Linked DNA regions of Saccharophagus degradans 2-40. The protein of the gene in region 2 interacts with the protein of the main gene of each other region in a pairwise test. Links are inferred from orthologs where the notes say so. Each region holds a gene or a part of one and is shown on either strand. Other genes may lie near its edges.

Region 1 (6,294 bases), 3.0 Mb from region 2 along the record:
CGATGAATATAAGTAGATGGGTCGACTGCGCGACCGTGCTTGTAGACTTCGAAATGTACATGGGGGCCTGTTGAACGGCCACTTGAACCCATTAAAGCTATAACTTGGCCTTTCTTAACAACATCGCCCACTTTAACAAGATTTTCTTTGCAGTGGCCGTAACGGGTTTTATAGCCGTTACCATGGTTAATTTCTACCAAGTTACCGTAACCGCTGCGCTCGCTAGACCAAGTAACTACCCCAGAAGCCACCGCGACAATATCGCTGCCTTCTTTACCCGCAAAATCGACACCTTCATGCCATGCTACACGCCCTGTAAACGGGTCTGTGCGGCGGCCAAAACGGGAGGACATCCACCCTTTATTAATAGGGCGCCCAGCCAAAAACACTTCATCTTGTAACTTGCGGTTGGCAAGCAGTGCTTCGAGGGTATTAAGCTGCTGTTGGCGGTCTTCTATTTGAGAGGCAAGCTGATCGAGGGTAGCTTGAAAATCGGGGGCGGTAACGTGTTCTTCTTCTATTGCCTGCTCGGGGCCACCTAGAGCTGGCATCTGACTAAAATCGAACTCACCGTTATCGAGGTGAGCCATACCGGTTAGTCGCTCACCCAGTGCATCAATCCTAACCAGCCTAGCCTGCAGTTCGGCCACTCGCATGGTTAATGCCGCGAGTTTTTGCTCTGTTTGCAGTCGCGCTTGCTCTACTTGCTGAGCTTGCTCGTTTAGCGCGGCTACCCATGCTTGACGAGATCCTGGGTTGAGAAATTCGGAGTCGGACTCGGTGTCAAAGTACTTCAAGGCGCCTAGCGTTATACCCACCGGCAGCCCCAATATACAGGCTGAGATAAGCGCACGCTTCCACGCTCCCAGCGTAAAGCTGCGAGTGTTTCCGTGACGTTTACTTACGACGATAATTTTCATTGATCGAATCGCATGTGCACTTAGTGAGTAAAAGGGAGCCTATTGACGCTCAGCGCATTATTATTCTTGCTCAAACCATGAAAATAGTTACAAAACCGAATAAAACAGGGCCGCTCACAACAAACCGTTAGTATAATAATTGTTCAATCTCGCACTAGCTGCAAGATTTATATGAGACTTAAATCACACGGGTCAAGACTATGGCACATTTAACCACAGCATTTCAACTTTCGTTGAGGTTATGGCCGTAAATGTGTGCCAGCTTTACGTTTTTCAACTCCAGGCCAGACCAAATTTTGAGCTTATAAAACGTAAAAAAGCGCCAAATGGCGCCTTTTTCAACAAGCCTAATTACAGCTACACAGCTAGTAACGGCTTAATGTAAGAGATTGGCGCAACTTCGTCATCTTCGAAAGTTACCATTTCCCAAGCATCTTCCTGCTTGATTAACTCCAAAAGCGATTTATTGTTCAAGCCGTGACCAGACTTGTACGCCTTATATTCACCAATAAGGCTTGTACCCAATAAGTACAAATCGCCAATTGCATCTAGAATTTTGTGTTTTACAAACTCATCTTCGTAGCGCAGACCGTCTTCGTTCAAAATTCGAAACTTATCAACCACAATGGCGTTATCTACGCTGCCGCCTTTGGCCAAGCCTTTGGAGCGCAAATATTCAATTTCGTGCATAAACCCGAAAGTGCGCGCACGAGACACCTCTTTTACAAACGAAGTGCTTGAAAAATCGACCGTGGCATCTAATTTGCGCCCGCGAAATACGGGGTGGTCGAAATCAATGGTAAAAGAAACCTTAAAACCTTCAAAAGGCAGAAAACTTGCGCTTTTATCGCCATCTTGAACGGTGATAGGCTTTTTAATACGAATAAACTTTTTGGCCGCATTTTGCTCAACGATGCCAGCAGACTGAATTAGAAACACAAATGGGCCGGCACTGCCGTCCATAATTGGCACTTCGTCGGCACTTACTTCAATAATGGCATTATCGATGCCCAACCCCGCCATTGCAGATAGCAGATGCTCTACGGTAGACACCCGCACACCATCTTGAATAAGGGTTGTAGACAGAGTGGTATCGCCAACATTGGCCGCTTTCGCAGGAATTTCCACCACAGGATTCAAATCTACCCGGCGAAAAACTATTCCGGCATCAACAGGTGCTGGTAACAGGGTCAAATACACTTTTTGACCTGTGTGTAACCCAACTCCAGTAGCGCGAATTTCGTTTTTTAAGGTTCTTTGCTTGATCATCTATATGACTCTATGTGTGGAGCTGGAAAAGCGGCGCGCATCATACCAGAAAGAATGATGCACCTCCAGCGCTTTGGTTAAGTTTTAATCAGCAGCAAATATCCCTATCTTTGCTTACCGCTGCCACCATTCCGTTTATTAAAACTGCCCTTACTACGCCTGCAAACCTTAGACCCAAGGTGCCAGTATGAGTTCGGGCAATACTTAATTAATTCCGTCGAATTGCCAATTATCAAGAGCAATTCACAAAATGGTTTTATATAGGCGCAACCAAGCTTAGGGAGTGGGGAACTCCGAACCTAAGCTTTTTATAACACCAAACAGCAACGACTAAACCATTTATACGCTAAGTGTTAGCCGCCTTATTAGTCTGCTTGCTTACGCAAAAATGCTGGAATATCTAGGTATTCCATGTCTTTGTCTTGGGCGTCCAATGCTGCCGCCGCAGTTGCCTGGCGCGTTGGGTTAGAACGCATAACAGTTGGCTTATCCAAGGCTGCATAGTTTGGTTTGCCGTCGGCACCGCGAGTGTTGTCGATAACTACTTTAGTTTCTGCAGGCTTGGTTTCTAACTTAGCACCCACAGCACCTAAACCCGTTGCTACAACGGTAACGCGAATTTCTTCAGACATTTCAGGGTCGATAACAGTACCCACTACTACAGTTGCATCACCAGATGCGAACTCTTCAATGGTATCACCCACTTCGGTGAATTCACCCAAAGACAAGTCCATACCGGCGGTAATGTTAACCAAAATACCTTTGGCACCGTGCAAGTTAACGTCTTCAAGTAACGGGCTGCGAATAGCCGCTTCTGCTGCTTCACGCGCGCGGTTTTCACCTTTTGCGTAGCCGCTACCCATCATCGCCATTCCCATTTCAGACATAACTGTACGTACATCTGCAAAATCGACGTTGATCATACCAGGGCGAATAATTAAATCTGCAATACCTTGCACCGCGCCAAGCAATACATTGTTTGCAGCTTTAAATGCATCTAACAAACTGGTTGCTTTACCTAACACAGAAAGTAGCTTTTCGTTAGGAATAGTGATTAAAGAATCCACGCGATCCTGTAATTGCTTAATACCTTCTTCTGCGATAGCCAATCGTTTTTTACCTTCAAATGGGAAAGGCTTAGTGACGATAGCAACGGTTAAAATACCTAACTCGCGCGCGACTTCTGCAACAACTGGTGCACCACCTGTACCAGTACCACCGCCCATACCTGCGGTAATGAATACCATATCTGCACCGCTTAATACTTCGGCGATGCGCTCGCGATCTTCCATTGCAGCTTGGCGACCAATTTCTGGATTTGCGCCAGCGCCCAAACCTTTAGTAATGGCATTACCCAACTGTAATACAGTGCGCGCATCTACATCTTTCAACGCTTGGGCGTCAGTATTTGCGCAAATAAATTCTACACCTTCCACAGAGTTGTCGATCATGTGCTTAACAGCGTTACCGCCGCCGCCGCCAACGCCAACCACCTTAATAACAGCGTTTTGTGGAATGTTATCTACTAGTTCAAACATAATTGTGTTCCCCTTTTTCCTTACTCTTGCGAGTGTTAAATCAACAGCAGGGTGGGTCTACCCTGCCGCATGATATCTATTAAATTTGTTTTAAAAATTGCGCTGAAACCAAGATTTCAAACGACTAACTGCACTTTCTCCTGACGGAGTAGAGTGAGCTCTTTCACCTTTTTGTTGTTCCGCCCCGTATAGCAACAAGCCAACGCCGGTTGAATATATTGGGTTAGTTACAATATCTTTTAAGCCTTTCACACCTTGAGGCGCGCCCAAGCGCACAGGCATATGGAAAATCTCTTCAGCCAAATCAACCACGCCCTCCATTTTGGAGGTGCCGCCAGTTAACACAATGCCGGCTGCAACCATATCTTCAAACCCACTGCGACGAAGCTCTGCTTGTACAAGCGTAAACAATTCGTCATAACGCGGCTCCACAACTTCAGCCAAAGCTTGGCGAGATAAGTCCCTCGCGGGTCTATCGCCAACACTCGGCACTTTTATTGTTTCTTCGGCGCCGGTTAATTTTGCCAGCGCACACGCGTATTTAATTTTTATTTCCTCGGCATATTGCGTAGGCGTGCGCAACGCCATTGCAATATCGTTCGTCACTTGGTCCCCTGCAATGGGGATAACGCCCGTATGGCGAATCGCACCCTCGGTAAAGATAGCGATATCGGTTGTACCGCCACCTATATCGACCATACATACACCGAGCTCTTTTTCGTCGTCGGTAAGCACTGCATAACTTGAAGCCAGCTGCTCCAAAATAATATCTTCTACTTCAAGGCCGCAGCGACGAATACACTTCTCAATGTTTTGCGATGCATTTACGGCGCAAGTTACCAAATGCACTTTGGCTTCTAAACGTACACCAGACATGCCTAGCGGCTCTTTAACGCCTTCTTGTTCATCAATTAAATATTCTTGCGGCAGAATATGTAATATGCGCTGATCGGCAGGAATAGCCACGGCCTGTGCAGCGTCAATAACGCGATCTAAATCCTGCGCGAATACTTCGCGATCTTTAATTGCAACAATACCGTGCGAATTCAAGCTGCGAATATGATTACCAGCAATACCGGCGTATACCGAGTGGATAGAGCAGCCAGCCATCAATTCAGCCTCTTCAATAGCGCGCTGAATGCTTTGCACCGTGGATTCAATATTCACCACCACGCCTTTTTTCAGGCCTACCGATTTATGCGAGCCAATACCAACTATCGATAGTTCGCCTTCGGCTGATATCTCCCCGACAATCGCAACAACCTTAGACGTTCCGATATCTAGGCCGACAATCATTTTGCCCCCGTTTGCATTTGCCATTTTTTAAAACCCTACCCGTTTACTTAAATCTTTAATGTGTTGCGCTCACTATTTTGGTTGACTCGGTATCTTCGTACCACTCAACAGCCAGCCCACTTTCGTAACGCAAATCCACTCGTTTAATTTTGTGCTTCACTCCTGCCAAATGTTTTTCGTACACAAGCAAAAAGTTTTGTAATTTTACTGTTACTTCATCCTGGCCCAGCACTAACAACATACTGTTATCTAACACCAACTCCCACGAGCGTTTACTATCTACTTGCACCCCTTTTAAGTTTAGGCCACGACTAGCAAGAAGCCTTGCCATTTCCAAATAAGTTTTCGCAATTTCGTTACTTAAATGTTCATCGCCAAACAATAACGGCAAATTTTCTAACGACTCGTTATTATCAACATGGATTAACGCACCGTATTGATTAATAAAACCACTGTTACCCCATCTCGCAATAGGTTTTTGCTCTATAACAGTTATAACTAAACCATCTGGCCACACCCGTTGCAGCCGCACGTCGTACACCCATGGGTCGGCTTCAACTTTTTGTTTGATTTCAACCAGGTTCAAATCAACAAAGTTGCCATTTAACGATTCAGAAACAATGCTCTGAATACGCTCTTTTGCCAAAAACTCAAACTCACCTTTAATACTAATATTTGCTAAAGGTTTGTTTGCTACACCTTGCACTTCGGCGCGCAACGCCAACCAATCAACTTGCGCAACCAACCATATACATGCGCAAGGCAACACTAACCACTTGGCTGTATTTGCAAGCCACCGCCTCACCCTGCCGGGCTCGCCAGCTACGGGCTTGCGTTTGGTTGTAGAAACTGCCCCACGCGTTTTTTTCGACGGTTTAGGTGGCAGTTTTTTTGTTATGCGACTACCGGTCATTGCCACGTTTATACCAATGTCTGCGCAAGAATTTCTAAAACCAATTCATTAAATTCTATACCCGACTGCCGAGCTGCCATTGGAACCAAACTGTGATCGGTCATACCGGGTACGGTATTTACTTCCAACAAATAAAAATTACCTGCTTCATCCTGCATAAAATCAACGCGCCCCCAACCTTTACATCCCACGGCAGCGAAAGCTTGCTGAGCGATAGATTGAAGCTCCGCTTCTTTCTCTTGTGTAAGACCACAAGGGCAAAGATACTGAGTGGTATTGGACACATACTTTGCGTCGTAATCGTAAAAAACGTGATCAGTTTTTAATCCTATTGCCGGCAATGCAACACCGTTTAATA
Region 2 (6,297 bases):
AGGCTTTGGCGCAGACTTCAAAATAGTGAGCGGTGTTGGCGTCGGAACCAAGCAGGCCCGCGTCGTAATCGGATAGGCCGTACTGCTCAATAAAGCGCGCTTTGCGTGCGTCCGGTAGCTCTGGCAATTTATCGCGCAAGCTTTGAATGTATTCGTCAGTAATTTCTACCGGTAGTAAATCTGGGCAGGGGAAATAGCGGTAGTCGTTGGCTTCTTCTTTGCTGCGCATTGGGCGGGCGGTATGGGTGTCGCCATTGTACAGGCGCGTTTCTTGGGTAATTTTACCGCCGTCTTCCAGCACTTCTATTTGACGTTGCACTTCTTGATCAATGCAGCGCTCCATAAAGCGGAAGGAGTTTAGGTTTTTGGTTTCGGTGCGCGTACCAAGCTCTTGGCCTTTTAAGCGCACAGAAATGTTCACGTCGAAGCGCATAGACCCCTGCGACATGTCGCCGTCGCCTATTCCCAGTGACGTGACAATGGCGTGCAATTTGCGCGCGAAAGCAACAGCTTCGGCTTTGTTGCTAATGTCGGGTTCGGTCACTACCTCGATGAGTGGCGTGCCTGCGCGGTTGAGGTCGATACCTGTCATATCGTGGAAATCTTCGTGCAAAGATTTGCCCGCATCTTCTTCGAGGTGCGCGTGGTGGATGCGGATACGCTTTGTGCTGCCGTCATCCAGTTCAATATCGATATAGCCCGCACCAACAATGGGTTGCTCTAACTGCGTCGTTTGGTAGCCCTTGGGTGAGTCGGGGTAAAAATAGTTTTTGCGTTCAAACACAGAGCGCTTGCCAATTTCTGCGTTAACCGCCAAGCCAAACATAATGGCGTATTCAAATGCTTTGGCGTTGGGGGAGGGCAAGGTGCCCGGCATGGCTAGGTCAATGGCGCAGGCCTGTGTATTTGGCTCGGCACCAAAAGCGGTGCTGGCGCCAGAAAAGATTTTTGTTTTGGTGGCGAGCTGAACGTGTACTTCAAGCCCGATAACGGTTTCCCATTCCATGTTTTTGTACCTTATTTAATCGCTGCGGGGGCTTGAGTGTGAAAGTCAGTTTCGGTTTGAAACTTGTGCGCAATGTTCAATAATTTCGCTTCCGCAAAGTAATTGCCAATTAGCTGCAAGCCAACCGGTTTGCCGTCCACTTGCCCACAGGGAATTGACATGCCTGGCAGGCCTGCCAAGTTGGTGGCAATGGTGTAAATATCTTCTAAATACATGGCGACAGGGTCGCTGCCCTTAGAGCCAAACTCAAACGCTGGCGATGGCGAGGTGGGGCCTAGTATTACGTCTACTTGGCTAAACACATCGACGAAATCTTGTTTAATTAAGCGGCGAACCTGCTGCGCTTTGCGGTAGTAAGCATCGTAAAAGCCTGCAGAAAGGGCATAGGTGCCAACCAAAATACGGCGTTTAACCTCTTCGCCAAAGCCTTCCCCGCGCGAGCGACGGTATAGGTCTTCTAAATCTTTCGGGTTGTCGCAGCGGTGGCCGTAGCGCACGCCATCAAAACGTGAAAGGTTGGCGGAGCATTCTGCCGGTGCAATTACATAGTAAGCCGGTACGGCTAAGTGGGTGTGCGGCAGGGACACTTCCTGCACGGTTGCGCCCATTGCTTCGTAGGTTTTAATTGCAGCTTGCACTGCTTCTGCGGTACCGGGGTTTAGTCCTTCGCCAAAATATTCTTTGGGAATACCTATTTTTAAACCCGCGAGTGGTGCGTTTAGGTTGACGCTGTAGTCGTCTATGGGGTGATCGACACAGGTGGAGTCTTTGCGGTCGTAACTGGCCATAGATTGCAACATAAGGGCTGCATCTTCGGCGGTGCGCGTCATTGTGCCGGCTTGGTCGAGGCTAGATGCGAAAGCAATCATGCCCCAGCGCGATACGCGACCATAGGTAGGCTTAATGCCGGTAATACCGCACAGGGCTGCTGGCTGACGGATAGAGCCGCCGGTGTCGGTTGCGGTGGCGCCGGGCACAAGGCGCGCGGCCACAGCTGCAGCGGAACCACCGGAAGAACCACCCGGTACGCAGTTGGTATCCCAAGGGTTTTTAACTGGCCCGTAGTAACTGGTTTCGTTGGAAGAGCCCATAGCGAACTCATCCATGTTGGTTTTACCTAAAATCACAACGCCATCTTGGCTGTAGTTGGTAACTACGGTCGCGTCGTAGGGCGGTACAAAGTTATCTAGCATTTTAGAGCCGCAGCTTGTGCGTACGCCGTTAGTGCAAAAAATATCTTTGTGGGCAAGGGGCACGCCGCAAAGCGCGGGTGCATCGCCGGCGGCTAGGCGCGCGTCGGCGGCCGTTGCTTGAGCTAGGGCCTGCTCTTCGGTGAGAGTAATAAAGCTGTTGTATTCGGTATCCAGCGTTTTAATGCGGTTTAAAAAGTGCTGGGTAATTTCGACGCTGGAAAACGACTTGTTTTTCAGCCCCTGAATAATCTCGGCAATGGTTAAGTTGTGCATTGCTTGGTCCTGCATAGTTTAGCTGGCGCGCGGAGTAGTACGCTCGCTTTGGTTAAGGTGGCCAGGTGGCGGCTTAGTAAAATAGGGGTGCGATGGCAACGTTAGGCTATTCTATTACCTTGGGCACTAAATAAAGGCCGTTTTCTGTTGCTGGTGCAATAGCTTGGAACTCTTCGCGTACGTTGGGTTCTGTAACTTCATCTGCACGCAAAATTTGAACGGCATCTAAGGGGTGTGCCATGGGCGCCACACCGTTGGTGTCGGCAGCTTGAAGCTGGTCTACCAGTGCTAATACTTCGGTAATACTGTTGGCAACTTCGCCAAGTGTTTCGTCGTTTATTTCTAGCCTGGCGAGCTTGGCCAGTTTTTCAATGTCTGAAGGCTGCACAGATTGCTCCGTTCACAAATGGGATCAAATTATATAAGGCTGCGTAACTTACCATATTTACGCCTTGCTCAAAATCCCTAGCGTTGATAGAGTTCCCCAATTTACGCGGGTTCTGCCCGTTTTTTACGTACCGAATAGAGTAAAATGCTTCACTTGCTAAAAGTGTGAGCGTTAACGGGTTAAAAAATAATATGTTTAAACGTCTGCGTGGAGTTTTTTCCAACGACTTATCCATCGATTTAGGAACAGCGAATACGCTGATTTATGTGCGCGATCGCGGCATTGTGTTAGATGAGCCATCGGTAGTTGCCATCCGCAATCACAACGGTCAAAAATCTGTAGAAGCCGTAGGTATGGCTGCCAAGCGCATGTTGGGTAGAACCCCTGGCAATATTACTGCCATTCGCCCGTTAAAAGACGGCGTTATTGCCGACTTCCAGGTTACTGAAAAAATGTTGCAGCACTTTATCCGTAAAGTGCATGAAAATAGTTGGTTTCAGCCAAGTCCGCGAGTACTTATCTGTGTGCCTTGCTTATCTACCGAGGTAGAAAAGCGCGCAATCCGCGAATCGGCCCTAGGCGCTGGTGCTCGAGAGGTTCGCTTAATTGAAGAGCCCATGGCTGCTGCAATTGGCGCAGGTTTAAGTGTTGATGAAGCCACCGGTTCTATGGTGGTGGATATAGGTGGTGGCACCACCGAAATTGCCATTATTTCTTTAAATGGCGTGGTGTTATCGGATTCTGTACGCATAGGTGGCGACCGCTTCGACGAGGCGATTGTTAACTATGTGCGCCGCAAGTACGGCAGCGTTATTGGTGATGCTACCGCAGAGCGTATTAAGCAAGAAATTGGCTGCGCCTATGCTGGCAGCGAAGTGTTGGAAATTGACGTGCGAGGTCGCAACTTGGCCGAGGGTGTGCCCAGAAGCTTCACTCTTAACAGCGACGAAGTACTCGAAGCCTTGCAAGAGCCGCTTTCTGGCATAGTGCAGGCTATAAAGAGCACATTGGAGTTATCCCCGCCAGAATTGGCTTCTGATATTGCTGAAAGCGGTATTGTGCTAACGGGTGGCGGCGCGTTACTGCGTGACTTAGACCGTTTGTTATCTGAAGAAACCGGCTTGCCGGTGGTTGTGGCCGAAGACCCGTTAACCTGTGTGGCTCGCGGCGGTGGTCGCGCTTTGGAGTTAATGGATCAGCGCAGTATCGATTTGGTTTACTAAAGCACTTACTGGGTTTTGTTAGAAAGGGCGCTGTGGCGCCCTTTTGGCTTTATATAAAAACAAATTATTTCTCTAAAACTATTATTCTAAAATAACGACATTGAACAAGGTTTAGCGGGAGGCATTGCCATTAAACCGCTTTTTAGCAAAGGCCCATCGCCCATAGCGCGTTTACTCGTGCTGTCGGTGTTGTCATTAACGGTGGCGGGTATTTTTATCTACACCGATTGGTTTGCGTCCCTCAAAAATCAGGCGACGGACGTCGCTGCGCCTTTTTATTGGGTATCTGATATCCCTGCCAAAGTAGAAGATTGGGCCGATAACCGCGTTATGTCGCGCTCGCGACTACAGCAAGAAAACGAATCCCTGCGCACCGAACTGCTTATTCACAAGCGCAAATTACAGCAAATGGCATCGCTTGCGGCCGAAAACGTACGCCTGCGACAATTGCTTAATTCTGCGGAGATGATCGAAGATAGGGTTATTATCGCCGAACTTATTGGCGTAAGCCCCGACCCACTGGTACACAAGGTAATTGTTAACCGCGGCAGTAATCACGGCGTGTATATCGGCCAACCCCTGCTCGATGCCAATGGCTTAATGGGCCAAGTGGTGCAGGTGGGGGCGCTAAGTAGCCAAGTGCTACTTATTACAGATACAACCCATGCCTTGCCAGTACAAATCAATCGCACAGGTGTTCGCTTAATTGCAGAAGGGCTGGGCCGGCTGGATGAACTCGCATTGCGCTACGTGCCAAACACCACCGATATAGAGGTGGGTGACCTGTTGGTAAGTTCCGGTTTGGGGCAGCGCTTCCCCGCCGGTTACCCGGTAGCTGAAGTGGTAGAGGTGCAGCGCGACCCGGGCAAGGCATTTGCCTCGGTGATGGCCAAGCCAAAAGCGGAGCTAAACCGCAGCCGCCATGTGCTATTGGTGTTTGATATGCCCCCCTCGGAAGGCCTGTAGGTGTGAGCATGCCCAATCTCGGCCTGTCCTTTTATATTTTCTTCTGTGTATCTGCATTCTTTGCACTAGTTCTATCTATTTATCCTATCCCTCACGCTTATGCGGCATTGCGGCCAGAGCTTTTTTGCCTGTTGGTAGTGTACTGGGTTATTAACTATCCGCAGTATTTTGGCGTAACCACAGCTTGGTTAATGGGCCTGTTTTTAGATGTTGTGCACAGCACTGTTTGGGGCGCACACGCTCTGGGCTTGGCTGCTGTGGCTTATATTTGTTTGTCATCTTACCAGCGCATTCGCAGCTACTCGCTGTGGCAGCAAACGCTGTGGGTGTTTGTATTTGTGGGCATTCATCAGGTTATTGTGAATTGGATGCTGGGTTTAAGTGGTTACCATAAGCCCACTCATATTATTTTGGTGACCACGGCAGTAAGTGCACTTAGCTGGCCGGTTATGGTGCTGTTGTTTAGGCGCCTGCGTCGCCGCTATAGATTGCTATAGGGTTCGAGTTTTGACTACCTCATCTCACCACAATAAGGGCGATAACAGCGCCGATCTCTACCTCGCATCGCAATCCCCTAGGCGCCGTGAACTGTTAGCGCAAATTGGCGTCAAAGTAGCTGTGTTGTCGGTTGATGTTGCCGAACAGCGCGAGGTGGGTGAATCCCCTGCGCAATATGTGCAGCGCCTAGCGTATGATAAGGCAATGGCCGGCGCTAAGCTGGCTGCGACGCAACCGCGAAGCCTACCGTGTTTGGGTTCAGACACGATTGTAGTGATTGAAAACCGCGTACTAGAAAAGCCGCGAGATGAGGAAGATGGCGTAGCCATGCTGCTGGCACTGTCGGGCCAAACCCACCAAGTGATGACCGCGGTTGCGGTGGCAACAGAAGCAAAACAGCTAATGCGGTTAAGCGTCACTGACGTTACTTTTCGCGAAATAAGCCGTGCAGAAGCCATTGAATACTGGCGCACAGGTGAGCCGGCAGATAAAGCCGGTGGCTATGGAATACAAGGTTTGGGCGCGGTTTTCGTGCGCGAACTAAAGGGCAGTTACACCGCCGTGGTGGGCTTGCCGTTATTTGAAACTAAAACCCTTTTGGATGCTTTTGAGGTTCCCGTTTGGCAGAACCTCGCACCCTAAAGGCGGAAAGCGCGCAATACGGTGCGCTTTTGGCATTTGAAGAGATCCTATGACCGACGAAATATTGGTTAACTGCGGCCCCACCGAAACGCGGGTTGCACTGGTAGA

Evidence for each region.
Region 1: the proteins of SDE_RS16710 (region 2) and ftsA interact in binary tests that used the Escherichia coli proteins (3 or more experiments, as listed by UniProt). The link is inferred for Saccharophagus degradans 2-40 from one-to-one orthologs.

The regions. Positions count from the first base shown.
Region 1 is NC_007912.1:1,104,674-1,110,967, reverse strand. Bases 2,933-5,829 are described here. They hold ftsA (cell division protein FtsA), read right to left. Parts: upstream 5,048-5,829; coding sequence 3,818-5,047; downstream 2,933-3,817. Other genes in these bases: SDE_RS04490 (cell division protein FtsQ/DivIB), read right to left, coding at 5,079-5,829; ftsZ (cell division protein FtsZ), read right to left, coding at 2,933-3,727. In the rest of the region: SDE_RS04510 (M23 family metallopeptidase), read right to left, coding at 1-920; lpxC (UDP-3-O-acyl-N-acetylglucosamine deacetylase), read right to left, coding at 1,278-2,189; more of ftsZ, read right to left, coding at 2,555-2,932; more of SDE_RS04490, read right to left, coding at 5,830-5,936; SDE_RS04485 (D-alanine--D-alanine ligase), read right to left, coding at 5,945-6,294. UniProt on the Escherichia coli protein: Essential cell division protein that assists in the assembly of the Z ring. May serve as the principal membrane anchor for the Z ring.
Region 2 is NC_007912.1:4,067,154-4,073,450, reverse strand. What follows is about bases 2,168-5,067. They hold SDE_RS16710 (rod shape-determining protein), read left to right. Parts: upstream 2,168-3,051; coding sequence 3,052-4,083; downstream 4,084-5,067. Other genes in these bases: mreD (rod shape-determining protein MreD), read left to right, coding at 5,058-5,067; mreC (rod shape-determining protein MreC), read left to right, coding at 4,213-5,049; gatC (Asp-tRNA(Asn)/Glu-tRNA(Gln) amidotransferase subunit GatC), read right to left, coding at 2,579-2,860; gatA (Asp-tRNA(Asn)/Glu-tRNA(Gln) amidotransferase subunit GatA), read right to left, coding at 2,168-2,472. Also shown: Asp-tRNA(Asn)/Glu-tRNA(Gln) amidotransferase subunit GatB, read right to left, coding at 1-1,006; more of gatA, read right to left, coding at 1,018-2,167; more of mreD, read left to right, coding at 5,068-5,546; SDE_RS16695 (Maf family protein), read left to right, coding at 5,557-6,189; rng (ribonuclease G), read left to right, coding at 6,239-6,297. UniProt on the Escherichia coli protein: Forms membrane-associated dynamic filaments that are essential for cell shape determination. Acts by regulating cell wall synthesis and cell elongation, and thus cell shape.